Regions from separate parts of the Streptomyces sp. NPDC090127 genome, predicted to be linked through region 2. Evidence: riboswitches for the same ligand, from Rfam matches in the RefSeq annotation. Region 2 holds a riboswitch; each other region holds the start of a gene.
What was found. Region 2 has a riboswitch for thiamine pyrophosphate ahead of thiC (phosphomethylpyrimidine synthase ThiC). Riboswitches for the same ligand answer to the same signal wherever they lie in the genome.

Region 1 (9,697 bases), on a different contig from region 2:
ACCGCCTGGACTCCCTGCTGCCGACGGCTCCGGTGGTCTGGCTGCTGCTGGTGGTCTTCGTCGGCACCACCTGACCTGCCTGTCCGTACGTGAGGGGCCCGCCGCTTTCGAGCGGCGGGCCCCTCACGTCGTTTCCGCGACCGGAGGCGCGGCTAGCCGGGCAGGGTCGACAGGGCCGTGATCCCCCCGGCGAAGGGGCGCGCCCTTGCCGGGTTCCGCGCCGTGACCGCGACCGCCCGCAGGAGGTGCTGCACGGCCCGTGAGGGGTTCGTCAGCCGGAGCCGACGCCCGTCACGGGGCCACCAGCGCAGGACGCGGAGGAAGCCGGAGTCGCAGAAGGTGACCTGGGAGGCATCGAGCACGAGCCCGATGTATCCGTCCTCGGCGGCCGACGCCATGAGGGCGCCGAGCGGAGCCGAGCTGAGGCGGTCGATCTCTCCGCTGACATGGACGACGAGCGTCGTGCCGAGCGTGGTGCAGGCGTCAATGCCTATGACTCCGGGCGCGGTGTCCGCGCCCGAGTCGTGCACGGGAGAGGCGGCCAGGGGCGCGAGGGCGGCGGGCAGTATCGGGGCGGCGCTTGCGGTACTCACATCCCCATGAACGCCTCGCGGCCCGTCCGGGGAAACGATCAACGCGCCCGCTTCACCCCATCTGACCATTGCGGATCACCCGGCGAGAGGGCAAAGGGCCACACGTGTGGGGCGGCGGACCCCCGGTCGCGTGGCGTCCTCCGCCGCCCGGCGCGGGCCGGACGGGGCCGACGGGGAGGGTGGTGTGAGGTGCGTTTTCGGGGGTACTCGGTGGGCCGGAGCCGGCTGCCCGCGGTACCCCCCCCACCCGCGGCGGCCGGCCTGTCGCGGCACGCAGCCGCCTGCGGCCCCCCATTCCGCAGGCGGCGCGCCCCGGCTGACGCCCCTGCCGCCCCCACGGGACCGCTCGCGCCGCCGCCCGCGTCGCCGTCCCCGCCCCTCCTGCGGCCCGACCGCCCGTGCCGCCGTCCCCTCCCGACCGCCCGCGCGGCCCCCACTCCTCCTGCGGCCCGACCGCCCGTGCGGCCGTCCCCTCCCGACCGCCCGCGCGGCCCCCACTCCTCCTGCGGCCCGACCGCCCGAGCGGCCCCGCTCGGCCTGCCGGCCAACCGCCCGAGCGGCCCCGCTCGGCCTGCCGGCCAACCGCCCGTGCGGCCCCCACTCCTCCTGCGGCCCGACCGCCCGTGCGGCCCTGCTCGGCCTGCCGGCCAACCGCCCGTGCGGCCCCTCGGCCGGTCGGCCCGACGCCCGCGCGGCCCGGCGTCCCCCGGCCCGACCGCCTGCGCGGCCCCGCCTCCCCCTGCCCGACCGCCCGTGCGGCCCCTGCTCGTCCCGCGGCGCCCGGGTTTCCGCGTTCGTCTGCGACACTGGGGGAACCATGCCCAAGCCCGGAGAACTCACTTTCGTCGCCCCCCGCGGAGCCAAGAAGCCGCCGCGGCACCTTGCCGACCTCACGCCCGCCGAGCGCAAGGAGGCTGTCGCCGCGATCGGGGAGAAGCCGTTTCGCGCCAAGCAGCTGTCCACGCACTACTTCGCGCGGTACGCCCACGATCCCGCCGAGTGGACCGACATCCCCGCCGGCTCCCGCGAGAAGCTGCAGGGGGAGCTGCTGCCCGACCTGATGTCGGTGGTGCGGCACATCTCGTGCGACGACGACACCACCCGTAAGACCCTGTGGAAGCTGCACGACGGCACGCTCGTCGAGTCCGTGCTGATGCGGTACCCGGACCGGGTCACCATGTGCATCTCCTCGCAGGCCGGCTGCGGGATGAACTGCCCGTTCTGCGCCACCGGCCAGGCCGGTCTCGACCGGAACCTGTCGACCGCCGAGATCGTGCACCAGATCGTCGACGGGATGCGGGCCCTGCGCGACGGCGAGGTGCCCGGGGGACCGGCGCGGCTGTCCAACATCGTCTTCATGGGCATGGGCGAGCCGCTCGCCAACTACAAGCGGGTCGTCGGCGCCGTCCGCCGCCTCACCGACCCGGAGCCCGACGGGCTCGGTCTCTCGCAGCGCGGGATCACCGTCTCCACCGTCGGCCTGGTGCCCGCGATGCTCCGCTTCGCCGACGAGGGCTTCAAGTGCCGTCTCGCAGTCTCGCTGCACGCCCCCGACGACGAGCTGCGCGACACCCTCGTGCCCGTCAACACGCGCTGGAAGGTCCGCGAGGTCCTCGACGCCGCGTGGGAGTACGCCGAGAAGTCCGGCCGCCGGATCTCCATCGAGTACGCCCTGATCCGCGACATCAACGACCAGGCCTGGCGGGGTGACCTGCTCGGGCGGCTGCTCAAGGGCAGGCGGGTCCACGTGAACCTGATCCCGCTGAACCCGACGCCCGGGTCGAAGTGGACCGCGTCCCGGCCCGAGGACGAGAAGGCCTTCGTCGAGGCCATCGCCGCCCACGGTGTTCCGGTCACCGTCCGTGACACCCGCGGGCAGGAGATCGACGGCGCCTGTGGACAGCTGGCGGCCTCCGAGCGCTGACCTTGTAGTCTGTGCTCGAACACATCTCCATATTCCGACAGGGGAGCGCCACAGCGCTGAGAGTGCGGTCATCGGACCGCAGACCCTCTGAACCTCGCCCAGGTCATTCTGGGTAGGAAGTTCGGTCGCAACTCGAGCTGTTGCGCCCTGCCCACCTCGCGGTGGGCGGGGCCGCGTCTCTTCCTGGTCACACCCAGGAGGAATTTCCAGTGAGCACCAAGAAGATGGCCGCCGCGGCCATGGCCGCAGCGCTCGGCGTCACGACTCTCGCCGCGTGCGGCACCGAGGACGTCAGGGACGCGGCCGGCAAGACCGACGAGCGCGCGCCGAAGACCGTGACCCTCGTGAGCCACGACTCCTTCAACGCCTCCAAGGAGGTCCTGGCGGAGTTCACGAAGCAGACCGGCTTCACCGTCAAGGTCCTCAAGAGCGGCGACGCCGGTGTCGCCGTCAACAAGGAGATCCTGACCAAGGGCTCCCCGCAGGGCGACGTCTTCTTCGGCGTGGACAACACCCTGCTCTCCCGAGCCCTCGACAACGGGATCTTCGTTCCGTACGAGGCGAAGGGCCTGGACGGGGTCGCGGCCGAGGCGAAGGTCGACAAGGAGCAGCGGGTCACCCCGATCGACACCGGTGACATCTGCGTCAACTACGACAAGAAGTACTTCGCCGACAAGAAGCTCGCGCCCCCGCAGACCTTCGACGACCTGGCCAAGCCGGAGTACAAGAACCTGCTCGTGGTCGAGAACCCCGAGAAGTCCTCCCCGGGCCTCGGCTTCCTCCTCGGCACCGCCGCGCGGTACGGCGACGACGGCTGGCCGGGCTACTGGCAGAAGCTCAAGGCCAACGGCGTGAAGACCGTCGACAGCTGGGAGCTCGCGTACAACCAGGAGTTCTCCGGCTCCGCCGGCGGCAAGCAGGCCAAGGGCGACCGACCGCTGGTCGTCTCCTACGCCTCCAGCCCGCCGGTCGAGGTCCTCTACTCCGAGCCGCAGCCGAAGGAGGCCCCCACCGGCGTCTCCACCGGCACCTGCTTCCGGCAGATCGAGTTCGCCGGACTGCTGAACGGGGCGAAGAACCCCGCGGGCGGCAAGGCGCTGATCGACTTCCTGATCTCCAAGAAGTTCCAGGAGGACATGCCGCTCCAGATGTTCGTCAACCCGGTGACCGAGGGCGCCAAGCTGCCCGAGCTGTTCACCCGGCACGGTGTGACGATCGACAAGCCGCTGACCATGGCGCCCGAGAAGATCGCCGAGAAGCGCGAGCAGTGGATCCAGACGTGGTCCTCGACCGTCGTGAAGTAGGCCCCGACAAGAGGTCCGGCCGGACCGAACCCACGGGCGGGCCCGCCGGGTCCGTCCGGTCGGTCCGGTCGGACCGGCGGGGAAGCGCGGTTCGGCTCGGCCTGATGGTCGTGCCCGTCGCCTTCTTCGCCCTCTTCTTCGCCTGGCCCGTCGCCTCGATCGTCGAGCGCGGGCTGCGCGTCGACGGGGCGTGGGAGTTCGGCCGGTTCGGCGAGACGCTGACCCGGCCGGAGATCCTCGACGTCCTCTGGTTCACCCTGTGGCAGGCGCTCGCCTCCACCGCGCTGACGCTGCTGATCGCCCTGCCCGGCGCGTACGTCTTCGCGCGCTTCGACTTCCCCGGCAAGGGGCTGTTGCGGGCCGTCGTCACCGTGCCCTTCGTGATGCCCACGGTCATGGTCGGCACGGCCTTCCTGGCGCTCGTCGGGCGCGGCGGGCTGCTCGACGAGGTGTGGGGCGTGCGTCTGGACACGACCGTCTGGGCCATCCTGCTCGCCCACGTCTTCTTCAACTACGCCGTCGTCGTCCGGACCGTCGGCGGTCTGTGGGCCCAGCTCGACCCGCGCCAGGAGGAGGCCGCCCGGGTCCTCGGCGCCTCCCGGTTCACGGCCTGGCGGACGGTGACCCTCCCGGCGCTCGGTCCCGCCGTCGCCGCGGCCGCGCTGATGGTGTTCCTGTTCACCGCCGGTTCCTTCGCGATCGTCCAGATCCTCGGCGGACCGGCGTACTCCACGCTGGAGACGGAGATCTACCGGCAGACGGTCGACCGGTTCGACCTGACGACGGCCGCCGTCCTCACGATCGTCCAGTTCGTCGCCGTCGGCGCCGTCCTCGCCGTGCACGCCCGGACGGTACGGCGGCGGGAGACCGCCCTGAAGCTGGTCCCGCCGGAACAGACCGCGCGGCGGCCCCGGGGGTTCGGCGGCTGGGCGCTCTTCGGGGGCGTCCTCGTCTCGATCGTCCTGCTGCTGGTGCTGCCGCTCGCGGTGCTCGTCGAGCGGTCCTTCGCCACCTCGGACGGGTACGGGCTCGACTACTACCGGGCCCTGCAGTCCGTCGACCCCTCCGGCACCTTCCTCGTCCCGATGGTCGACACCATCGGGAACTCGCTGCGGTACGCCGTCGTCGCCACCGCCCTCGCCCTCCTCGTCGGCGGGCTCGCGGCGGCCGCCCTCACCCGCCGGGCCGGGCGTCTCGTACGGGGCTTCGACGCGCTGCTGATGCTGCCGCTCGGGGTCTCGGCGGTGACGGTCGGCTTCGGCTTCCTGATCACCCTGGACGAGCCGCCGTTCGACCTGCGCGCCAGCTGGATCCTCGTCCCGCTCGCGCAGGCGCTGGTCGGCGTCCCCTTCGTCGTACGGACCATGCTGCCCGTGCTGCGCGCCGTCGACGAACGGCTGCGGGAGGCGGCTGCCGTCCTGGGCGCCTCGCCGCTGCGGGCCTGGCGCGAGGTCGATCTGCCGCTGGTACGGCGGGCGGTGCTCATCGCGGCCGGGTTCGCCTTCGCCGTCTCGCTGGGCGAGTTCGGCGCCACCGTCTTCATCGCCCGGCCCGACAACCCGACCCTGCCGGTCGCCGTCGCCCGCCTGCTCGGTCGGCCCGGCGAGCTCAACTACGGCCAGGCCATGGCCCTCTCGACGATTCTGATGGTGGTGTGCGCGGTGTCCCTGCTGCTGCTCGAACGGCTCCGGACCGACCGGACCACCGCGGGGGAGTTCTGATGCTGCACATCGAGGACGCGACCGTACGGTTCGGGGAACGGGCCGTGCTCGACTCCGTGGAGCTGGCGGTGTCCGACCACGAGATCGTGTGCGTGCTCGGGCCGAGCGGCAGCGGCAAGTCCACGATGCTGCGGGCCGTCGCCGGGCTCCAGCCGCTCGACGGCGGACGGGTCCGACTCGACGGCACGGACCAGACCGGGGTGCCGTCGCACCGGCGCGGGGTCGGCCTGATGTTCCAGGACCACCAGCTCTTCCCGCAGCGGGACGTCGGCGGCAACGTCGCATTCGGGCTGCGGATGCACGGTGTCGCGAAGACCGAACGGGACGAGCGGGTACGGGAGTTGCTGGAGCTCGTCGGGCTGTCCGGGGCCGGCGGGCGGGCCGTCGCCTCGCTCTCGGGCGGCGAGCAGCAGCGCGTGGCGCTCGCCCGCGCGCTCGCGCCCCGGCCCCGGCTGCTGATGCTGGACGAGCCGCTCGGCCAGCTGGACCGCCGACTGCGGGAACGGCTCGTGGTCGAACTGCGGAGCCTGTTCCGTCAGTTGGGTACGACCGTGCTGGCCGTCACCCACGACCAGGGCGAGGCCTTCGCGCTCGCCGACCGGGTGGTGGTGATGCGCGACGGCCGGATCGCCCAGTCCGGGACCCCTCTCGAGGTCTGGCGGCGCCCGGCCTCCGCGTTCGTGGCCCGCTTCCTCGGCTTCGACAACGTGGTGCCCGGGACGGTGAGCGGCGCGGCCGCCGACACCGTCTGGGGCGGTATCCCGGTGCCGGACGGCTCGCCCCAGGGCGCGCGGGAGGTCCTCGTACGCCCCGGTGGCGTACGGCTGGTGGGCCCGGCGGACGGCCTGACCTGCACGGTCGAGGCGCGCACGTTCCGCGGCACGCACGTCACCGTCCTCCTGCGCCCGGCCGAGGGCCCGCCCCTGGAGGCGGAGTGCGCCCTCGGCGACGCTCCGGCGGAGGGCGCGGAGGTGGGTGTGGCCTTCGCGGCGGACGAGGTCGTGGTCCTCGCGGGCGAGGCGCCGTGAGGTGATGGCCCGTCAGTGGCGGTCGCGGGGTTGCCCGCACGACCCCCTAGCGCAGGGCGGGGGACTCGGCGGCGCGCGGTGCGGCGGCCGGGTCCCGGGACGGGGGGTCCTCCGGCGGGGGCGGGGTGCCGTGGGCGGCCGGGTTGCCGAACCAGGCGACCGCCACGGCGCCCGCCACCGCCAGTGCGAAGCCGAGGACGGCCAGCCAGCCGAAGCCCGCACGGGAGGTGTCGCCCAGCCACCACACGCCGATCATCCCGGGCAGCACGGTCTCGCCGACCACGAGCGCCGCCGTCGCCCCGTTCACCGAGCCGATCTGGAGCGCGACGGTGTGCAGGTACATCCCGCCGATCCCGGCGACGAGGATCGCGTACAGCGCCGGATCGGTGACGAGCGTGCCGAGGTCGAACGGGTCGACGCCGTCGAGGATCCGTACGCCCACCCCGAGCGCGCCGAAGCCGAGACCCGACAGCAGGCCCGCGAGGATCGCCGCCCGCGCGCCCAGGAGCCGGACGAGGAGCGTGCCGCCGGCCATCAGGACCAGCGCGACCGCGAGCAGCCACCCGTGCGTGCCGGGCGCGGCGTGCCCGCTGCCCTCGGGGCCCGCCGCGCTCGCGAGCAGCACGAGCGCGGAGCAGACCACGCCGATCGACGTCCACTCGGCGCGCGTCAGCCGGATGCCGAGCATCCGGACGCTCAGGACCGCCGTGATCACCAGGTTCGCGCTGATGACCGTCTGGGAGAGGAACAGGGGCAGCATCCGGGCGGCGAGCGCGCCGAGGCCGAAGCCGATGAAGTCCAGGACCGTGCCGACCACGAACTCCCAGGTCGTCGCCGCCTTCGCGGTCGACGCCAGGCTGGGCCCGCCTCGGCCGGTGACCTGCCCGGCCGCCTCGGCAGCCGCCTCGCGCCGGGCGGATCTGCGCGATCCGACGGCCTGGAGGACGGAGCCGGTGCCGTAGCAGATCGAGGCGGCGACGGCCGTCAGCAGTCCTATGAGCACGAGGTGGCTCCGTTCCGGGAGGAGAGGTCGGTGTCCGGACTGCCAGACGGCTGATCGGGCGTCGACGTTGCCTCCTCGGGCCTTCCGTGACGCGGCGCGCCGCGGCCGGGCGCGAGCCACTCCTCAGATGTCGCCCCGGACGAGAGTGCTCAGCCCGCCAGCGCTCGTGCATGTGCTCGATTCGTGTGCGCGCCTCCGCGGGCGTCCCCACCAGCAGCCGGTTCGAGTGACGGATCGCCGGGTCCCGGCACGCACTCCCGGGGCCCCGGCCGTCACGGCCCCGGCCGCCGTCACGCCCTCGGTCGCCGTGACTTCCGCGGCCGCTGTCACGCCTCGGCGTCGTCACGCCGCCAGCGGGACCGCTGCCAGCGTGCCCACCAGCCAGGTGAGCGGGAGGAACACCGCCAGCAGCGCGCCCGCGCGCATCAGGGCCGCTGTGCGCAGGACCGTGGGCGGGGCGCCGAGGCGGACCAGGGCTTCCGTCGTGTGGGCGCGGCACTGCTTGGACTCCAGCGCCGCCGTCAGCAGCGTCGCCGTCGTGCACGCCATCACCAGCGACGCGCCCAGGCCGGTCAGCGGGCCGAAGCCGCCCGTGCCGGAGTCGTACAGCGTCACCGCCGCGACCGCGCCCGATGCCACCGCGCACACCACGCCCAGCGGGCGCCCGATGCGCCGGGACTCGTCCATCAGGACGCGGCCGGCGAGCAGTCGGGTCGCGCCGGGGCGGACGGCCTGGAGCAGACGGCCGCACCAGTGGGTGATGCCGGGGCCCGCCGTCGCGAGGCCGATCGCCGTGATGACCCAGCCCGCGAGGACCCCCGCCGGGCTGGCGTCGAAGCGGCCCGGGAGCGGCAGCCCGCCGGCCGCGCCGCCCTGTCCGGCGTACGTCTCGACCGCCAGGCCTGCCGCGAGCAGGGCCACCCCCCAGGGGAGGCCCGAGGGCGGCGACTTCTCCACGCCCTCGGGGCCCGCCGGGGTCTTCCGGGGGCGCAGGGCCAGCGCCGCCGCCGTGGTGGCCGCCACGGGCAGGATCGCCAGCAGCGTGAGCGCGGCGGCCAGCGGGATCGGGCGGCCCGCCGCGACCAGCTCGGCTGCCGCGCCGTCGAAGGGCAGCCCGGTGATGTCGCCGCGCAGGTGCAGGAAGAACAGCAGGGCCACCATCGAGCCGAGCGTGCAGGCGACTGCGGTCGAGGCCGCGGCGATGGCCGTGAGCCGGGCCGGGCCGAGTCCGATCGCCGAGAGCCCGGGCCGTGGCGTGGTGCTGGGGTCCGTACGGGCCACGGCGACCGCGAAGTGCACCGTCGCGGCCAGCGGGATCAGGCACCACAGCAGCCGCAGGGTCGCGGCGGCCGACCGGTCCGGGTGGCCCACGGCGTACCCGAGCGTGCACAACAGCAGAAAGCCCACCCCCGCGGCCGCCGCGGCGACCAGGAGCCGCCGCAGCAGGACGAGGGGGTGGGTCCCGCGGATTAGACGGAGAGCGAGCACGCCGCGACGCCCTCCGCCCCGTTGGTCGGCGCCGAGGCCCCCACCCGGCGCCCGTCGAGCAGGGCGACCGAGCGGTCGGCCAGGGCGGCCACCTCCGTGTCGTGGGTGGCGAGGAGCACGGTGATCCGGTGCGAGCGGGCGGCCGCCGTGAGCGTCCGCAGCACCTGCGCGCCGTCGGCGCTGTGCAGGGAGGCGGTCGGCTCGTCCGCGAAGAGCACGGACGGGGTGGTCACCAGGGCCCGGGTGATGGCGATCCGCTGGCGCTGCGACTGGGTCAGCGCGTGCGGACGCCTGCGCGCGCAGGCGCCGATGTCCAGGCGCTCCAGCCACTCCAGGGCGGAGGCCTTCGCGGCCCGGTGCGAGACCCCGCGCAGCAGCAGCGGCAGGGCCGCGTTCTCCCAGGCGGTCAGCTCCGGCACCAGTCCGGGCTCGGGGTCGATCCAGCCGAACCGGTCCCGGCGGAGCCGTTCGCGCTGGACCGGGCTCATGGTGTGCACGGGGCTGCTGTTGAACCAGACCTCGCCCTGCTGGGCGAGCGTCTGGCCGGACAGACAGCGCATCAGCGTGGTCTTGCCGCTGCCGCGTGGGCCGACGAGGGCGAGGATCTCGCCCTCGCGCACGCCCAGGGAGACGCCG
Region 2 (9,697 bases):
TCCCAACCACCCGCCCTCGCCCTACTATCGGCTCGCCATGACAGCAGCAGGGAAGCACCAGGTGAGCCGGGCACAGACCCGGGGAAGCCGGCAGGGGCGGGCGGGCATCCGGGATGTGGCCGCCGCCGCCGGGGTCTCCATCACGACTGTCTCCGACGCGCTCAACGGCAAGGGCCGGCTCCCGGACGCCACCCGCCGCCACGTCCGCGAGGTCGCAGACCGGCTGGGCTATCGCCCATCCGCAGCGGCCCGCACGCTCCGTACCGGCAAGTCGGGCCTCATCGGCCTGACCGTGACGACCTACGGGGATGAACCTTTCACCTTCACCGAATTCGCGTACTTCGCGGAGATGGCCAGAGCCGCCACATCGGCAGCGCTCGCCCGTGGCTATGCCTTGGTCATCCTCCCCGCCACCTCCCGCCATGACGTCTGGTCGAACGTCGCCCTCGACGGCACCGTCGTCATCGACCCCTCCGACCACGACCCGGTCGTCACCGAGCTCGTCCGCCAAGGCCTGCCCGTCGTCTCCGACGGACGCCCCGCCGGCACGCTCCCGGTGACCGCCTGGGTCGACAACGACCACGAAGCCGCCGTCCTCGACCTCCTCGACCACCTCGCCGACGCCGGTGCCCGCCGGATCGGCCTCCTCACCGGCACCACGACCGACACGTACACCCGCCTGTCCACCACCGCGTACCTCAACTGGTGCGAGCGGGTCGGACAGGACCCCGTCTACGAGGCCTATCCGGCGCACGATCCGTGCGCGGGCGCCGTCGCGGCCGACCGGCTGCTCGCCCGCCCCGACCGACCCGACGCCGTCTACGGACTCTTCGACCCCAACGGAACCGATCTGCTGGCGGCAGCCCGCCGCTACGGACTGCGCGTGCCGGAGGATCTGCTGCTGGTCTGCTGCAGCGAGTCGACCGTCTACGCCAACACGGAACCACCCATCACGACCCTCTCGCTCAAACCGCGCCGGATCGGCACGGCCGTCGTCCAGCTCCTCATCGACGCCATCGAAGGGGTCGACACCGACGGACCGGTCGAGCAGGTGATACCGACCGAACTCATCGTCCGGACGTCCTCGCAGAGGCGTTCGCCACGAACGACGGTCAGCCCGCCCCGGTCACCCACGAAGGACTGAGGGTCGGCTTCGGGGCCGTGCCGGGCACAAACTCCGGCCCGGCCCTGCTCCGACCCTGGACCGGACCTTCTCAATTCGGGCGAAACAACCGGTGAACCCGGAGTGGACCCGGATTCACCACCCCTGGTGCGTCACACAGGCGGACCCTCATTCCTATGATGGGCGCACGACACCGCGGACCGCCCCGACCAGGCCGGTCCGCGATGTGCAGGGCATCGCGACGGTGGTGGAGGGGTCGATGACTCAGGGGGCCGGGCAGGAACCCGTGGTGCGCACGGCGACATTGCGTGACTTCCGCGTACCGCCGTACGCCCGGGTGCCCGTACAGGGCCAGTCCCCGGAGCCTCCGGAAGGGCATGCCGTCGTACCCGACGAGCCCTTCCGGCCCGTCGCCGATCCCACCCTCCATCTCGGCCTCGGCCTCGGCCCCGCGGCCCTGGCCGACATCGCGCCCCCGGTCTCGCTCTCCGCGACCGTCGCGGACCACGTCGGGCAGGTGAACCAGGTGAACCAGGTGGGCCACGCCGGTCACCCTGGGAACGCCGGTCAAGCCGGTCACCCCGGTCAAGCCGGTCACCCCGGTCACACCGGTCACACCGGTCACCCCGGGAACGCGTTCCCGGACGACGAGATCCCCGAGGGCTACACCCCCACCGAACGCGACCTCCCGGTGATCAACCGCGGGGACACGGTCCAGGTCCAGGTGGACCCGGCCTCCGCCCCCGCCCCCGCGCCCGCCTCGGTCGGCGAGGGCCCCGGCCCGCTCTACGTGGTGGGTGACGTCCACGGCTACCTCGACGAACTCGTCGCCGCCCTGCGCGAGCAAGGGCTCATCGACGACGACGGCGCCTGGGCCGCGGGCAACGCCCGCCTCTGGTTCCTCGGCGACTTCACCGACCGCGGCCCGGACGGCATCGGCGTCATCGACCTCGTCATGCGCCTGTCCGCGGAGGCCGCCGCCGCCGGCGGGTACTGCAAGGCCCTGATGGGCAACCACGAGCTGCTGCTCATCGGCGCCAAGCGCTTCGCGGACACTCCGGTCAACTCCGGCGCCGGCACCGCCACCTTCCAGGCGGCCTGGCTGCTCAACGGTGGCCAGAAGCACGACATGGACCGCCTCCAGGACGTCCATCTGCAGTGGATGTCCCGGCTCGACGCCGTGGTGGAGGAGGACGGGCATCTGCTGATGCACTCCGACACCACCGCCTACCTCGATTACGGCAGCACCATCGAGGACGTGAACGAGACCGTCCACGAGATCCTCACCCGCAACGACGCGGACGAGGTCTGGGACCTGTTCCGCAAGTTCACCAAGCGCTTCGCCTTCCGCGACGACGCCGGTCCACAGGCCGTCCAGGAGCTGCTCACCACCTACGGCGGCCGTCGCGTCGTGCACGGTCACAGCCCCATCCCGTACCTCCTGGGCCAGGTCGGCACCGAGGACGGCGAGGGCGGCTCGGACCCGGTGGTCGACGGCCCGCACGTCTACGCGGACGGGCTGGCGATCGCCATGGACGGCGGTGTGACCATGGCCGGAAAGCTGCTGGTCGTCCAACTTCCCCTGAACGGCTGACGCATAACGCTGCGCATCCGGGGAAGTCGATTTCAGGAAACCCCCTGTCACCCTGCGCCATAACCGCAATACCATCGGGACATCCGTAGCAGGCTCTCCTCCGTTTCCGCCCAACTGGCCGTATCCCACGGTCAGAACGGCCCTACGGAGCATCGGGGGATGCACATGAACGTGGCTCCGCACCTGCTGACCGAGGATCGATCCGAGTACGAGCGCATCCTCGACGACGCACTGCGCAACGCGTACGCCCATCCCGATCTCGCCGAGATCGGCAAACGGCTCACGGCCGGCCAACTGCGCACGATGGCGCTGAACGCGACAGCGCTGATCACCGCCGCGGCCGCCGTCGAGTACGACCACTTCGTGAAAATACGCGAAGAGGTCCGGTCACCGAGTGGTACGAGCGTGATGGACGCCGTCCTGACGGCGGACGGAGACGGGGCGAGCGGCGGCCCGGGCGCGGGCCTCGTCGCGATCGTCACGGTCCTCGCGCCGGTCCTCGCCGGCCCGGCCGCACTGATATTCCTGCTGGTCGGGGCCGTACTGAAGGTGTTGGCGCCCACGCTCACCTTCGCCGACACCCTGCTGACGGCCGGCTGGTTCTTCGCGGCCGTCGCCGCCGCGGGCCTCTTCTGCGCCGCCGTCGGGCTGCTGCTGACGGCGCTGCGCAACCGCTCCACGGAAGTGGCCGCGAGCGATCCACCCCACAGGGAAGCGGACGACGAGCTGTTCCGCGCCCGCGAGGCCTGGCGCCGCGCCCTGCTGGAACGAGGCATCCTGCCGTTCCTGCGCGACGCCCTGGCCGCGGCAGGACCGGCGGTACCGCCGGCTGTGCCGCCGCCGCGCACGGACCGCATACCGAAGATCGGCTACAGCGGGCCGAACTTCTCCAGCCCGAACGAAGGCTCCGCCGGGACGCGCCCGAGGTATGCGAGCCCCGACTTCAGCAGCCCGGACTTCACCGGCCCGGAATTCGGCGCGTCGGAACGCCGACCGGACTGAGCCGGGAGACCGGTACGGCGCACGGCTCGCACGGACGGACGGCTCGCACGACTCGCACGGACGGACGGCTCGCACGGCTCATACGGACGGACGGCCGCCCCCGGCCGCCCGGCCCCCGGCCCCGGGCCCCCGGGCCCCCGGCCCCCGGCCTCCGGCCTCCGATCAGAGGATCCCGGCTCGCCCCGCTGCCGTGATCCAGGACGGGAACTCGGACAGAAGCCGGTCGTACAGCTCGGCGTCGGGCACCCTGCCGATGTCGTCCACCGCGAAGAACCCCACGTTGTCGACCCGCCGCCCGGCCATGGTGTCGAGGCGTTCCAACACGCCGTAGTGGGAGCGCCCGAGCCCGACGAACTGCCAGAAGATCGGTTCCTCCACCGCCTCGCGCAGCTCGCGTTCGATCTGCGCGTTGCGGTACACGCCCCCGTCGGAGAAGAACAGCACGAGCGTGGGTGCGGCCGCCGGGTTCTCCCGGACGAAGGACCGGATCTGGGCGATCGCCTTCTGCTCCTCGTTCTGGATGCCGATGTCCCGCATGTCGACCTGGCCGGGCGCAAGACCGCTGCGGGGCTTCCGGCTCCGTCGGAAGAGGGCGAGCTCGCCGACCCGTACATGAAGCCGCAGCCAGTCCGGGAGCTCACCAAGGCGCAGGTCCGGCAGCCGCGCGGCGTTCGAGGCGAAGGTCCAGGCCTGCATCTCACCGTCGTCGTCCAACTGCGCGGCAACGGCCGCCATCCGCTCCACGACGTCCGCCACGATGCCCTTGGAGTAGAGGGCGGACATCGAGCCGGAGGCGTCGAGGACGAGGACGACACGGGCGGTGACCCCGGCCGCACCGTGCTTGCGCAGGCTCACCGCCACCAGCTCCTTGCGCAGCGACAGCCGCTTGCGCATGTCGACGGGCAGCCGCTCGACGTCCTTCTCGAAGCGCGGCCCGTCGGCCACGACCGGCGGCGCCTGCCGTACAGCGGCGGGGACAGGAGCGGGAGCAGGAGCAGGGGCGACCGCAGGTGTCGTCGGCGCCGTCGGCTCCTCGTCGACGCTGATCCCGAAGTCGGTGGCGAGACCGGCCAGACCGGAGGCGTACCCCTGCCCGACCGCCCGGAACTTCCACTGCCCCGCCCGCCGGTACAGCTCGCCCCCGATGAAGGCGGTCTCCGACGTCGCCGTCATCTCGAAGCGGGCGACCTCCGCCCCCGTACCGCCGTCGAGCAGCCGTAGTGTCAGCCCGGACATCTGGCCGAACGTCCCGCCGTCCGCCGACGCGCACAGCACCACCCGGTCGACGGCGGGCTCGACCCCGCGCAGATCGACCTCGACGGTGTCGGTGGTCGCACCTGCCTCCTGCCGCTTCCCGAGGTGGCGTACGGACCCGGAGGAGTGGGTCGGTTGGTTGTAGAAGACGAAGTCGCCGTCGTCGCGCACCCGTCCGGCCTGGGTGAGCAGCAGCGCCGAGCCGTCGGCGTCCGGCGCCCCCGCCCCGGCGGCCCAGGAGAGCACGACTCGGACCACGGCCGAGGCGACCGGAACGTTGGCGCCCTTGCTCAGGGAACTCGCAGTCATGCCGCCAGTCTGCCCAGTCCGACGCTCCACGGGAACGACTTCGACAACGGGCCCGCGATCCCCCCGGGTCGCGGGCCTCCCTCGTCGTCGCCGGGCCCCACTCGTCGCCGGGCCCCACTCGTCGCCGGGCCCCACTCGTCGCCGGGCCCCACTCGTCGCCGGGCCCCACTCGTCGCCGGGCCCCACTCGTCGCCTCCGACCGCACTCGCCGTCACGGGCCCCACTCAGCGCCCAAGCCCCACTCGGCGACCGGGCCGAGCCCCGCTCAGCGTGCTCGCCGAGCCCCGCTCGCCGTCGCAGGCCCCGCTCGTGGTCCGAGCCGCGGTCTACTCCGCCATCGGCAGGTACACCCGGTTACCGGAGGCCGCGAACTCCTTGGACTTCTCCGCCATGCCTGCCGCGATCTCGTCCGACTTCAGGTCGCCGCCGTGCTCGCGGCGGATGTCCTGCGAGATCTTCATCGAGCAGAACTTCGGACCGCACATCGAGCAGAAGTGCGCGGTCTTCGCGGGCTCGGCCGGCAGCGTCTCGTCGTGGAACTCACGGGCGGTGTCCGGGTCGAGCGCCAGGTTGAACTGGTCCTCCCAGCGGAACTCGAACCGCGCGTCCGACAGCGCGTCGTCCCACTCCTGCGCCCCCGGGTGCCCCTTCGCCAGGTCCGCCGCGTGCGCCGCGATCTTGTACGTGATGACACCGGTCTTCACGTCGTCGCGGTTGGGCAGGCCCAGGTGCTCCTTGGGCGTGACGTAGCAGAGCATGGCCGTGCCCCACCAGGCGATCATCGCGGCGCCGATGCCCGAGGTGATGTGGTCGTAGGCGGGCGCGACGTCCGTGGTCAGCGGACCGAGGGTGTAGAACGGCGCCTCCTCGCAGATCTCCTGCTGGAGGTCGATGTTCTCCTTGATCTTGTGCATCGGGACGTGGCCCGGGCCCTCGATCATCGTCTGCACGTTATGGCGCTTGGCGATCGTGTTCAGCTCGCCGAGCGTGCGCAGCTCCGCGAACTGGGCCTCGTCGTTGGCGTCGGCGATCGAACCGGGGCGCAGGCCGTCGCCCAGCGAGTACGTGACGTCGTACGTCGCCAGGATCTCGCAGAGCTCCTCGAAGTTCGTGTAGAGGAAGTTCTCCTTGTGGTGCGCGAGGCACCAGGCGGCCATGATCGAGCCGCCGCGCGAGACGATGCCGGTCTTGCGACGGGCGGTCAGCGGGACGTACGGCAGCAGCACGCCGGCGTGCACCGTCATGTAGTCGACGCCCTGCTCGGCCTGCTCGATGACCGTGTCCTTGTAGATCTCCCAGGTCAGCTCCTCGGCCTTGCCGTCGACCTTCTCCAGGGCCTGGTAGAGCGGCACGGTGCCGATCGGCACGGGAGAGTTGCGCAGCACCCACTCGCGCGTGGTGTGGATGTTGCGGCCGGTGGACAGGTCCATGACCGTGTCGGCGCCCCACTTGGTCGCCCACGTCATCTTCTCCACCTCCTCCTCGATGGAGGAGGTGACGGCGGAGTTGCCGATGTTGGCGTTGACCTTCACCAGGAACCGCTTGCCGATGATCATCGGCTCGATCTCCGGGTGGTTCACGTTGGCCGGAAGGACGGCCCGACCTGCCGCGATCTCCTCCCGTACGACCTCGGGCGAGACGTTCTCGCGGATCGCGACGTACTCCATCTCCGGGGTGATCTCGCCCCGGCGGGCGTACGCGAGCTGGGTGACGGCCTGGCCACCGCGGCCCCGGCGGGGCTGGCGCGGACGGCCGGGGAAGACCGCGTCGAGGTTCTTCAGGCCCCCGCGCGGCGAGGTGTGCTTGATGCCGTCGTCCTCGGGGCGGACCGGGCGGCCCGCGTACTCCTCGGTGTCGCCCCGCCCGATGATCCAGTTCTCGCGCAGCGGCGGCAGGCCCCGCCGTACGTCGGTGTCGATGGTGGGGTCGGTGTACGGACCGGACGTGTCGTACAGCGTCACGTCCTTGCCGTTGGTGAGGTGCACCTGCCGGACGGGCACGCGGAGGTCGGGGCGCGAACCCGCGACGTACCCCTTGTGCCAACCCGGCTTGCGCTCGTCCTGGCCGGCGTTCTCGCTGGTGGCAGGCGTGCGTGCATCCTGAATGGTCATGAGACCGATCTCCCTACGCCGGCATTACCCGGTAACAGGTTCGGCGGTCGGCGCAGCCTCTTCCCGTACGTACATCCAGTACGCGCGTACGGTGATCAGCGCCCTCTCAGCCCGGTGCTCCGAGCTCCCGCGTGTGCAAAGGTGCCACCACGCTAGCGTCAATCCGGCCGTGCTGAACAGTGGGCCCCCGCCGTTCTTGCGATGATCGGTCGGTGACTTCCTCGCAGCAGACCCCAGAACCCGACGGTCATGACGGCCACGGCGCGCATGGCGACGCGGGCCATGGGCATGGCCACAGCCACAGCCATGGGCCGGCCGCGCCCGTCTCCCGGCACCTGCGCAGAGTCATCGCCGCTGTCCTGATCCCGTTCGCCACGGCGGTGGTGGTCGGGCTCGTCGTCCTGTGGCCGGGCGGCGCCCCCGAGCACGAGCGCACCGGCGTCGGCTTCGACCGGCAGACGTACCAGGGCAAGGTCGTCTCGGTGGAGCACGTCGACTGCGCGGACGTGAACGCCGCTCAGGTCCCGCCGACCGGTGACACCTCCACGCCCGAGGGGCGCGAGGCGGTCAACGCCCAGCAAGGGGAGTGCGAGAAGGCGACGATCGAGGTCACGAGCGGTCCGGACAAGGGGCGTACGTTCGTCGAGATCGTGCAGCCGGACGCCCCGCGTCAACTGGACGACGGGCAGGGCGTGGTGGTGGCGTACGCGCCGGACGCCCCGCGCGACCTGCAGTACTCGGTGACGGATGTGAACCGCAAGGTTCCGCTGGCGGTGCTCGCCTTGATCTTCGCCGTGGCGGTCGTGCTGGTCGGCCGGATGCGCGGGGTGATGGCGCTGGTCGCGCTCGCGGTGAGCTTCATGATCCTGACCTTCTTCATCCTGCCGGCGATTCTGCAGGGATCGAATCCGCTGGTGGTCGCGGTGGTCGGGTCCAGTGCGATCATGCTGATCGCGCTCTACATGTGCCACGGGCTCTCCGCCAGAACCTCGGTCGCGGTCCTCGGGACGCTCATCTCGCTGATGCTGATCGGGCTGCTGGGCTCGCTCTTCATCGGCTGGGCCTCGCTGAGCGGCAACACGGACGACAACACCGGTCTGATCCACGGCCTCTACCCCGAGATCGACATGTCCGGGCTGCTGCTGGCGGGCATCATCATCGGTTCGCTCGGTGTCCTCGACGACGTGACCGTGACCCAGACCTCGGCGGTGTGGGAGCTGCACCAGGCCGACCCGCGAATGGGGCCGCGTGGGCTCTACCGGGCGGGCATCAGGATCGGCCGCGACCACATCGCGTCCGTGGTGAACACGCTGGTCCTCGCCTACGCCGGTGCGGCCCTGCCGCTGCTGCTGCTCTTCTCGATCGCGCAGAGCAGTGTGGGGACGGTGGCCAACAGCGAACTGGTGGCGGAGGAGATCGTCCGCACGCTGGTGGGGTCGATCGGTCTGGTCGCCTCGGTGCCGGTCACGACCGTGCTCGCCGCGCTCGTCGTCTCGGCGGACCGGCCGGGCGCGCCGGGCGGGCAGGGTGCGCGGGGCGGGCAGGGTGCGCCGGGTGCGCGGGGCTCGTTGGAGAAGCGTTCATCCAGGGGTGGGCGCCGCCGCCGGGCCAAGTGACCGGGCGCCGGGCACATGACCGGGCGGCGCCGACCTGCGCCGAAGAGCCGGTCCCAGTGACCGGGTGGCGCTGCCCCGGCGTCGGAGAACCGGTCCGAGGGACCGGACCCGTGCCGACCTGCGTCGGAGAACCGGTCCGAGGGACCGGGCCTGGGGCCCCCGCAGCCCCGGGACCGGTCCTTCAGCCGGCGTTCTCCTCCGCGAGGATGCGGCCGAGAGCCGCCTCCAGGTTGTCCTCGAAGTCACCCAGGGTCCGCTCCTGACCGAGCGGAACAAGCTTGTCCGTCCGGTCGAGGAAGGCGACCAGCGGCGGAGCGCTGGCCCGGAACAGGGCGCGGTCGCTGCCGACCTGGAGCCGGATGGCGACGTCCGAAAGGTCCTCGGGGTCGGTCGGCGCGATGTGCACATCGCCGTCCCCGCTCGGTCGGTTGATCCCGTCGAGCAGCAGCTCCCGGCCGAACGCCCAGGTCACGGGCGCGTCTCCGGGAAGGTGGAACGTCATCCGCACCGCGTAGGGATCCCGGGACTCGTAACGCAGTTCCACCGGGATCCTGAACGAGAGCTCCTCGGAGACGAGGAAGCTCATCAGGACCTCGGCCTGAACCGACTCTCGCATCATGTACCCCGCAGTCGATGGTGCAGTTGTGTGAACACGGCTGCTGAAAGCTGCAATCAAAACGGCCAGGAA
Region 3 (9,697 bases), on a different contig from region 2:
GCTGGGCCCGACGACCTCGGTCGACGAGGCGCTGACCTACATCGACCGGCTCGACCCCGACCGCGAGCCCGGCCGGCTGACCTTCATCGTCCGCATGGGCGCCGACAAGGTCCGGGACAAGCTCCCGGAGCTTGTCGAGAAGGTCACCGCCTCCGGCGCGACCGTCGCCTGGGTCACCGACCCGATGCACGGCAACACCTTCGAGGCGGCCTCCGGCCACAAGACCCGGCGCTTCGACGACGTGCTCGACGAGGTCAAGGGCTTCTTCGAGGTCCACAAGAGCCTCGGCACCCACCCGGGCGGCATCCACGTCGAGCTCACCGGTGACGACGTCACCGAGTGCGTGGGCGGCGGCGACGAGATCTTCGTCGACGACCTGCACCAGCGCTACGAGACGGCCTGCGACCCGCGGCTCAACCGCAGCCAGTCCCTGGACCTGGCGTTCCTGGTGGCGGAGATGTACCGCGATCAGTAGGGAGCTTCCTACGACTGTGGGGCGCGGATCCTTGTGATCCGCGCCCCACATCATTTCCACAGCTTTACAGCTCACCGCCGCCGGGTAAGGTTAGGTTAGCCTTATCGATCCCGACGGGAGGTGAATCCGCGTGTACGTCTGCTCATGTTTCGGTGTCACCGAGAAGCAGGTCAAGGAGCACGCGGACGCGGGTGCCTGCACGCCCCGCCAGATCGCCTCGGCCTGCAAGGCCGGCACCGACTGCGGATCGTGTGTGCGACGCATCCAGGCCATCCTCGGGCGCGGCAACTGCCCGCGGCGGGAGCTGCTCGACCAGGGGATGCCCGCCCTCGCTGCTGAGTTCGCCGAGCCCGACGAGCTGTCCGAGGCCGCTTAGCCCCGGGGCCGCTTGGCCCCCGAGGTGTCGCGAGGTACCGCGAGCTAGCTCGGCTGCTCGATCAGCGTCGAGATGTAGAGCGCCTCACCGAGGTTCTCGATGAGCTCCAGCTGCGTGTCGAGGTAGTCGATGTGGTGCTCCTCGTCGGCGAGGATCTCCTCGAAGAGGTTGGCCGAGGTGATGTCGCCCTTGGTCCGCATGACCTCGATGCCCCGCTTGAGCCGGTCGATCGCCTCGACCTCCACCTGGCGGTCCGCCTCGAACATCTCGGTCACCGTCTGGCCGACGCGTACATGGAAGAGCCGCTGGTAGTTGGGCAGACCGTCCAGCATGAGGATGCGCTCGGTGAGCTTGTCCGCGTGCTTCATCTCGTCGATGGACTCTTCGCGGGTGTACTTGGCCAGCTTGGCCCAGCCCTTGTTGTCCTGGATGCGGTAGTGCAGCCAGTACTGGTTGATGGCCGTCAGCTCGCCGGTCAGCTGCTCGTTGAGGAACTCGAGGACCTCGGGGTCGCCCTGCATCGCAGAGGCTCCTTCCACGCATGTCTCAGTCGTGACTGGGCAGGATGGCCGCATCCTTGCACCACGGATGGGGGGCGTCCAGTAAGTACAGGCTTAGTGGGAGTTGCCCCAAACCAGCCGTGCTGGGGAGGTTGGCTGGTCATGACCACCCCTCGCGGTCTGTCACCATGGATGACATGGGTCAGCCGGAGAGCGGGGTACACCGGGAAGCAGGGCAGTCGGATCTTCCGCCGGGGCAGCGACTGCAGCGCGGCTGGCCGGTCACCCACTACGGCCCCGTCCCCAAGTTCAAGCCCGACCGCTGGGAGTTCCGGGTCTTCGGGGCCACGGCGGACGGCGACAAGCGGTGCTGGAACCACGAGGAGTTCTCGGCGCTGCCGTTCGCGACGGTCGTGGCCGATCTCCACTGCGTGACGAAATTCAGCATGCTCGGGGCCGAATGGGGTGGCGTGCCCGCCCGCACGATCCTGGATCTCGCCCCGCCGGCCGAGCAGGTCACGCACGTGATGGTGTGGGCCGAGTACGGCTTCAGCGCGAACCTGCGCCTCGCCGATTTCGCCTCCGACCAGACGATCTTCGCCACCCACAAGGACGGTGAGCTGCTCACCGCCGAGCACGGCTTCCCGCTGCGGCTCGTGGTGCCGCACCTGTACGCCTGGAAGGGGCCCAAGTGGGTCCGGGGCGTGGAGTACATGACCGCCGACCGCCGCGGCTTCTGGGAGGAGCGCGGCTATCACAACCTCGGCGATCCGTGGAAGGAACAGCGCTACTCGTACCAGGAGGAGCCGGGGGACGGACCGGAGCTCTGACTCCCGTGTCCGTGCCGCCGACTCCCGCGCCCGTACCCCCGGGGGGTCTCAGTGGTGGTACTGATGGACCACCGCGTGGCCCTTGCCGCGGCCGATCAGCCACTTGTTGACGGGTGTGGTGATCAGGAAGGCGACGAGGAAGGCGAAGGCCAGGGCCCCCCAGAAGAGCGCGTCCGAGAGGTGCGCGTCCATCGCGCCGGGGACCAGGAGCAGGACCCCGTTGTCGACGAGCTCCATGACGGTGATGGAGAGGGTGTCGGCGGCGAGCGCGACGCCGATGGCGGCCTTCAGACCCAGTCCCGCGCGGACGACGGCCCACAGGGTGAGTGAGTAGCCGAAGAAGAACGCCAGGGCGATGGCGAGGACCATCGTCGGGGCGTTGCCCCAGCCCAGCGCGGTGCCGATGATCATGCCGAGGACCTCGCCGATGGCGCATCCGGTCAGGCAGTGCAGGGTGGCCTTCATCGCCATCGACCAGCTGGCCTTGCCGGGAGCGTGACCGTGGCCTTCGTGGCCGTCGTGGCCGTCGTGGCCGTCGTGGTGCGCGTGCGGGTCGTGGTGGTCGGCGTGTGCGTCGTGCTGCATGGGTTCCCCCAAGGACCGATGGCGGTTCCTGCGTGCTTCACCAGGAACCGTATACCCCCCAGGGGTATTCCTCAACGGGAATCGGGAATCAGCCCCGGAGCTTCTTCAGCCGCTCCACGTCCGCCACGTGGCCTTCCTTCCCGCCGGGTGTCTCGATGATCAGCGGTACGCCGTCGGTCGCGTGGTGCCGCATGAGCTCGCGGAAGGGTTGCTCGCCGATGTGGCCCGCCCCGATGTTGGCGTGCCGGTCCTTGTGCGCGCCGACGACGTCCTTCGAGTCGTTGGCGTGGATCAGCTTCAGCCGCCCCTCGCCGACCGTCGCCACCAGCTGGTCCAGGGTCTGCGCCATGCCGTGCGGCCCGGTCAGGTCGTGGCCGGCCGCGAAGATGTGGCAGGTGTCGAGGCAGATCCCGAGCTTCGGATGGTGGTCGAGCGCGTCGAAGTACGGGCCCAGGTCCTCGGCGCGGGAGCAGAGCGAGAAGCCCTGCCCGGCCGTCGACTCCAGGAGCAGGAACGGGTCGTCCGGGTGCGTCAGCTCGTCGAGCAGCGGCCGCAGCCGCTCCCGTACCTGGGCCAGCGCCTCCGCGCGCGGACGGCCGCCGGTCGCCGAACCGGTGTGCACCACCACGCCCTTCGCCCCGATCTCCCGGCCGCGGCGCAGCGAGTGCCGGAGCGAGTCGACCGACTTCTCGACCGTGGCCTCGGTGTGGGAGCCGAAGTTGATCAGATACGGGGCGTGGACCCAGGCCGACAGGGACGCGGCCTCGCACCCGGCGCGGAACAGCTCGTCCTGTGCCGGATTGCCCACGGGCGTGGCCCAGCCGCGCGGGTTGGCGACGAAGACCTGGACGGCCTCCGCGCCCAGCTCGCGGGCGTAGCCGAGACCGACCGTGGCGAGGCCGCCGGCCACGGGGACATGGCCGCCGACGGGGTTGCGCATGAGTTCTTACAATCCCTTGATCTTGATGGTGACGGTGGAGCCCTCGGGGGCGGTGGAGCCGCCGTCGACGGACTGGCCGGAGACGGTGTCGCCGAGGAACGGGAAGGTCTTCTCGACCTTCACCTCGAAGCCCGCCTCCTCCAGCTTCGCGCGGGCGGAGTCGGTCGACTCGCCCGTCACGTCGGGGACCTCGATCATCCGGGGGCCCTTGGAGACGGTGAGGACGATCCGGTCGCCCCGGGCGGCCCGGCTGCCCTCCGCGAGCGACTGGGCGGCGACCGTGCCGGCCGGCTCGGCGGAGTGGATCTGCTCGCTCGCGACGTCCACCCTGAGGCCGGCCTCGCGGAGCGTGCGGGTGGCCTCGGAGACCGACGTGCCCGCCACGTCGGGGACGTCGATCGGGCGGCCCTTGCTGACCACCAGCGCCACGGCCGAGTCCGGACTGCGCTCGGTGCCGGCCTCCGGGTCGGAGCTGATCACGGCGCCCTGCGCGATGTCCTGGCTGAAGGCGTGCGTGACGAGACCGGCGGCCAGGCCCTCGTCGGCGAGCAACCGCCTCGCCTCCGCCAGCGGCTTCCCCTTGAGCCGGGGGACCTTCACGATCTCGGGGCCCCGGGAGAGGGTGAGCGTGACCGTGCCGTTGCCCCGGATCCGCTCGCCGGAGGCGGGATCGCTGGCCATGACCGTGCCGCGCTCGTACACGTCGCTGAACGCCCGGCGCGTCGTCCCGACGTCGAGCCCCGCGTCCGTGAGTCGCTGCGTCGCCTTCGCCTCGGTCTGGCCGAGGACGGCCGGGACGCGGGTGAACTGGCCGGAATTGATGTACCAGACGCCTCCGCCGATCCCCAGGGCGAGCAGCACGGCGGCGACGACGAGCAGCGGACCGCGCGTCAGCCGGCCGCCTTCCCGCAGGCCGCCGCCCCTGCGCCCGCGGTCCCGGTGCGTGGCCCGGCCCTCGGGCCGGAGCTCGACCGGGGGCGCGGTCAGCCGGCTGGTGTGCTGGACGGCGTGCTCGGTCTGGGGTCCCGCCTCGCGGGACACGAGCCGGGGGATCACGCTGGTCCGGTCCTCCGACCCCGTACGGTCCTCGGCGTGCGCCTGCGGCGGTACGGCGTCCAGCTGCCCGTCCGTGAGGGTCGCCCGGGCCTCCCGGGCCTGCGCGAGGAGCGCGACGCCGTCGTGCGGGCGGATCTCGGGGTTGCGGGCGGTGGCGCTCGCCACCAGCTCGTCCAGTTCGAAGGCGAGACCGGGCACGGCGGCCGAGGGGGCCGGCACGTCGGTGTTCAGGTGCTGGTAGAGGACCTGGGCGGGGGTGTCCCCGCCGTGCGGCTTGCCGCCGGTGAGCATCTCGTACAGGACGACGCCGCAGGCGTACACGTCGGCGCGGGTGTCCGCGGTGCCGTGCTCGATCTGCTCCGGCGCCAGGTACGAGACGGTGCCCAGGACCGAGCCCGTGGTGTGCGTGGCCGAGCCGACCGCCCGTACGAGACCGAAGTCGGCGACCTTCACCCGGCCGTCGTCCCCTATCAGGACGTTCTCCGGCTTCATGTCCCGGTGCACGAACCCGGCCCGGTGCGCGGCGCCCAGTGCGGCGAGCACCGGCTCCAGGATGTCGAGCGCGGCCCTCGGCTGGAGCGCCCCGCGCTCGCGCAGCACGTCGCGCAGCGTGCACCCGGCGACGTACTCCATGGCCAGATAGACGTACGCGCCGTCCGCGCCCTGGTCGAAGACGCCCACCACGTTCGGGTGGGAGAGCCGGGCGACGGACTTGGCCTCGCGGATGAACCGCTCGACGAACGCGGCGTCGGTGGCGAGGGCCGGGTGCATCACCTTGAGCGCGAGCACCCGGTCCAGGCGGGTGTCGACGGCCCGGTAGACCGTGGCCATCCCGCCGACGGCGACGCGCGCGTCGACGCGGTAGCGGCCGTCGAGCAGCTGCCCGACGAGGGGGTCCTGAAGGGTCGTGTCCACGGCCCCGAGTTTACGAGTCACCGCGGACACCCCGTCCCCACCGGCCCCGACCGCAGCACAGCTGTGACGCGACCCACGGCCCTCGGACCCCCGGCAGGCTCAGAACGCCGGGCGCTCCGGGTCCAGGGCCGCGCGGCCGTCCGTCGGCGAGGAGGCCTCCGCGAAGTGCCGGCGCGGGATCCGGCCCGCCCGGTGGGCCAGGCGGCCCGCCTCCACGGCGTGCCGCATGCCCTCGGCCATCAGGACCGGGTCCTGCGCCCGGGTCACCGCGGAGGCGAGCATGACCGCCGAGCAGCCCAGCTCCATCGCAAGCGCGACGTCCGATGCCGTTCCGGCCCCCGCGTCCAGGATCACCGGCACGCCCGCGCGCTCGACGATCAGCTGGAAGTTGTGCGGGTTGCGGATGCCGAGGCCGGAGCCGATCGGGGAGCCGAGTGGCATGATCGCCGCGCACCCCACGTCCTCCAGTTTCCGGGCGAGGACCGGGTCGTCGTTGGTGTAGGGCAGGACGACGAAGCCGTCGTCCACCAGGGTCTCGGCCGCGTCGAGGGTCTCGACCGGGTCCGGCAGGAGGGTCCGCTCGTCGGCGATGACCTCCAGCTTGATCCAGTCGGTGCCGAGCGCCTCCCGGGCCAGGCGTGCGGTGAGGATCGCCTCGCCCGCGGTGAAGCAGCCCGCCGTGTTCGGCAGGACGCGGATCGAGAGCCGCTCCAGGACGGAGAGGACGGAGCCCCGCACGGTCGGGTCGAGGCGCCGCATGGCGACGGTCGTCAGCTCCGTGCCGCTGACGGCCAGCGACCGTTCGAGGACGTCCAGGCTCGGCGCCCCGCCGGTGCCGAGGATGAGGCGGGAGGAGAACTCCGTACCGCCGAGGAGGAAGGTGTCGTCGGACATCGTGCTCAGCCTCCCTGGACGGCGGTGAGGACCTCGACCCGGTCGCCCTCGCCGAGGACGGTCGCGGACCACTGGCCGCGCGGGACGACGGTCTCGTTGACGGCCGCCGCCACGCCGGACGGCGCCGCCGTCAACGTGGTGACCAGGGCGTCGAGAGTCGTGGGCACGGTGAGGACGCGCGCCTCGCCGTTGACGGAGACGTTCGTGACGGGCGCGGCCGAGGGTGTGGGCGAGGGCGCGGGATGCGCGGCGTTCGGGGAGACGTTCATGCGGGCTGCTCCTGACGTACGGGGGAGAAGCGGCGGGGAGTGAAGGGGCGGGCCTCGTCCGGAAGCGCGCCGGTGGCGAGGTACTCGGCCATGACATCGCCGGTGACGGGCGTGAGCAGGACGCCGTTGCGGTAGTGCCCGGTGGCGAGGCGCAGGCCGTCCAGGGCGGTCGGGCCGAGGAGCGGGGCGTTGTCCGGCGACCCGGGGCGCAGGCCGGCCAGGGTCTCGGTGAGCGGCAGCTCGGTGAGGCCGGGGACGAGCTCGTGGGCGTCGCGGAGCAGCTCGTAGACCCCGCCCGCCGTGACGGTGGTGTCCCAGCCCAGCTCCTCGCTCGTCGCGCCGACCACCAGCTCGCCGTTCGCGCGCGGGACGAGGTAGACGTGGCTGCCGCGCACGACCGCCCGGACGGTGCGGGAGAGGAACGGCGCGTACCCGGGCGGCACGGTGAGCCGCAGCACCTGTCCCTTGACGGGACGCACGGGCGGCAGGACCTCCGGCGGTACGCCGGCGAGCCGGCCGCTCAGGCTGCCCGCGGCCAGCACGACCTGGTCCGCCTCCAGCGGGCCGCCGTCGGCGACGGTGACGCCCGTGGCCCGGTCCCGGACCACCGTCAGCCGCTCGGCGAGGCCCCGGTGGAAGACCACCCCGGCGCGCTCGCAGGCGGTGACGAGCGCGGCGGCGAGGCGGCGCGGATCGACCTGGTGGTCGCCGTCGACCCGCAGCCCGCCGCGCACCCCCGGGGCCAGCATCGGCTCCAGGCGGCGGCAGTCGCGCCCGCTCAGCCACTCCGACTCCAGGCCGGAGCGGAGCTGCAGGGCGTGCAGTTCGCGCAGATGGGCCCGGTCGTCGGCGTCGAGCGCGACGGCGAGCGTGCCGCAGGCGCGGTAGCCGACGTCCTGGCCCGTGGCGTCCTGGAGCTCCTCGACGAAGGCGGGGTAGCGGCGCGCGGAGGCGAGGTTGAGGGCGAGCAGCATCTCCTCGCCGTAGTGGAGTTCGGTGACGGCGGCCAGCATCCCGGCCGCCACCCGGGCGGCCCCACCGCCCGGCTCGGGGTCGACGACCGTGGTGCGCAGCCCGCGCTGCGCGGACCGCCAGGCCGTGACCAGACCGATGATTCCGCCCCCGACGACGAGAACGTCCGAGGTACTGCATGTACGCGACATGGGCGTCCAGCCCCTCCCTTCGCCGGCATGACCCGGATCAGGTTCGTACGGTCGGAGGCCGGTCAGCCTCCCTCTCAGCCCGGTGCGTCCGGGCTCCCGCGAGTGCTCTACGTTGACCGTCAGCCTAACCCCCGTGTCCGACGCCCAGTAAGGGAGCCTCCGCAGTGGCCCGCCCCCCTGTCTCCCACGACCACCCGCGACCGGCCTGTCGATCCCTCGACGGTCTGACGTTCGCCCCCGTCGCCGACCAGGCCCCCGGTCAGGTCGGGACGCGGACCCGGTTCACGTACCACGAGGAGGACGGCCGGATCTGGGCCGAGTACGCGGGCGGTGACATCGTGCGGGGGTATCTCGTCGGCACGCGCGCGGGGGACCGGCTCGACTTCCGTTATGTCCAGGCGAAGCAGGACGGAACGACATCTTCCGGGCATTGCGTCTCCACCGTGGTGGAGCTCACTGACGGGCGCGTTCGGCTGGAGGAGAGCTGGGCATGGGAGTCCCAGGAGGGCTCCGGGACCAGCGTCGTGGAGCAGCTGCCTTCCTGACGGTGCGTCAGATCGTTAAGGTGATCGGGTGAGCGAGCAGAAGCAGGCACAGCAACGGGTCGTGGTCGTGGGCGCCGGGATGGCAGGCGTCCAGACCGCCGTCGCCCTGCGCGAACAGGGCTTCGCGGGACAGGTCACGCTCATCGGGGCCGAGCCGCATCAGCCCTACGACCGGCCGCCCCTCTCCAAGGCCGTCCTCCTCGGCAAGGCCGAGGACTCCGCCTTCGACGTCGACTTCGAGGCGCTCTCCATCGAGCTGCGCCTCGGCCTCGACGTCACCGGCCTGCGCGCCGACGCCCACGAGATCGACACCGAGGCCGGACCCGTCCCGTACGACGTCCTGGTCGTCGCCACCGGCGCCGAACCCGTCACCCTGCCCGGCACCGAGGGCGTCCCCGGGGTCCACCTGCTGCGCACCCTGGACGACGCCGCCCGCCTCAAGCCCGTCCTGGAGAGCCGCCACGACATCGTCGTGGTCGGCGCCGGCTGGATCGGGGCCGAGTTCGCCACCGCCGCCCGCGAGGCGGGATGCGCGGTCACCGTCGTGGAGGCCGCCGACCGCCCGCTCGCCGGCGCGCTGCCCGCCGACGTCGCCGCCCCGATGGCCCGCTGGTACGAGGAGAGCGGCACCGAACTCCTCACCCACGCGCGCGTGGACCGGGTCGAATCCGGCACGGTCGTCCTGGCCGACGGCCGACGGCTGCCCGCCGACGCGGTGGTCGTCGGCATCGGCGCCCGGCCCGCCACCCGCTGGCTCGCCGACTCCGCCATCGCCCGGGACGCGGGCGGCTCCGTCACCGCCGACGACCGGCTGCGCACCTCCCTGCCCGACGTGTACGCCGTCGGCGACTGCGCCTCCTTCCCCTCCGCCCGCTACGGCGCCCGGCTCCTCGTCCACCACTGGGACAACGCGCTCCAGGGGCCCCGGACCGTCGCGGCCGACATCATCGGCGAGACGCCGCAGGTCTACGACCCGGTGCCGTACTTCTGGTCCGAGCAGTTCGGCCGGTTCGTGCAGTACGCCGGACACCACGGCGGAGCCACCGAGCTGGTCCGCCGGGGCGACCCGGCCGACCCCGCCTGGTCCGTGCTCTGGCTGCGCGACGGCGTCCTCGTCGCCCTCCTCGCCGTCGGCCGCCCCCGCGACCT

Region 1: another riboswitch for thiamine pyrophosphate. It lies ahead of ACIPPS_RS00430 (thiamine ABC transporter substrate binding subunit); the one in region 2 lies ahead of thiC (phosphomethylpyrimidine synthase ThiC).
Region 3: another riboswitch for thiamine pyrophosphate. It lies ahead of thiO (glycine oxidase ThiO); the one in region 2 lies ahead of thiC (phosphomethylpyrimidine synthase ThiC).

What each region holds. Positions count from the first base shown of each region.
Region 1 covers NZ_JBIVDE010000001.1:100,822-110,518, reverse strand. Annotated here, with positions in the region: gene ACIPPS_RS00445 (phosphatidate cytidylyltransferase) at 1-74, shown strand, start outside; gene ACIPPS_RS00440 (STAS domain-containing protein) at 153-593, opposite strand; gene rlmN (23S rRNA (adenine(2503)-C(2))-methyltransferase RlmN) at 1,411-2,517, shown strand; TPP riboswitch at 2,547-2,654, shown strand; gene ACIPPS_RS00430 (thiamine ABC transporter substrate binding subunit) at 2,742-3,821, shown strand; gene ACIPPS_RS00425 (ABC transporter permease) at 3,926-5,542, shown strand; gene ACIPPS_RS00420 (ABC transporter ATP-binding protein) at 5,542-6,570, shown strand; gene ACIPPS_RS00415 (hypothetical protein) at 6,617-7,573, opposite strand; gene ACIPPS_RS00410 (hypothetical protein) at 7,916-9,061, opposite strand; gene ACIPPS_RS00405 (ABC transporter ATP-binding protein) at 9,043-9,697, opposite strand, start outside.
Region 2 covers NZ_JBIVDE010000005.1:203,262-212,958, forward strand. Annotated here, with positions in the region: gene ACIPPS_RS19800 (LacI family DNA-binding transcriptional regulator) at 38-1,144, shown strand; gene ACIPPS_RS19805 (metallophosphoesterase) at 1,368-2,717, shown strand; gene ACIPPS_RS19810 (hypothetical protein) at 2,877-3,719, shown strand; gene ACIPPS_RS19815 (VWA domain-containing protein) at 3,882-5,282, opposite strand; gene thiC (phosphomethylpyrimidine synthase ThiC) at 5,609-7,393, opposite strand; TPP riboswitch at 7,387-7,534, opposite strand; gene ACIPPS_RS19825 (YibE/F family protein) at 7,606-9,009, shown strand; gene ACIPPS_RS19830 (SsgA family sporulation/cell division regulator) at 9,191-9,625, opposite strand.
Region 3 covers NZ_JBIVDE010000004.1:373,641-383,337, reverse strand. Annotated here, with positions in the region: gene ACIPPS_RS17330 (class II 3-deoxy-7-phosphoheptulonate synthase) at 1-475, shown strand, start outside; gene ACIPPS_RS17325 (bacterioferritin-associated ferredoxin) at 606-851, shown strand; gene bfr (bacterioferritin) at 896-1,372, opposite strand; gene ACIPPS_RS17315 (sulfite oxidase-like oxidoreductase) at 1,549-2,181, shown strand; gene ACIPPS_RS17310 (DUF4396 domain-containing protein) at 2,230-2,766, opposite strand; gene ACIPPS_RS17305 (deoxyribonuclease IV) at 2,855-3,706, opposite strand; gene pknB (Stk1 family PASTA domain-containing Ser/Thr kinase) at 3,713-5,677, opposite strand; gene ACIPPS_RS17295 (thiazole synthase) at 5,777-6,571, opposite strand; gene thiS (sulfur carrier protein ThiS) at 6,577-6,840, opposite strand; gene thiO (glycine oxidase ThiO) at 6,837-8,003, opposite strand; TPP riboswitch at 8,001-8,113, opposite strand; gene ACIPPS_RS17280 (hypothetical protein) at 8,168-8,548, shown strand; gene ACIPPS_RS17275 (NAD(P)/FAD-dependent oxidoreductase) at 8,577-9,697, shown strand, end outside.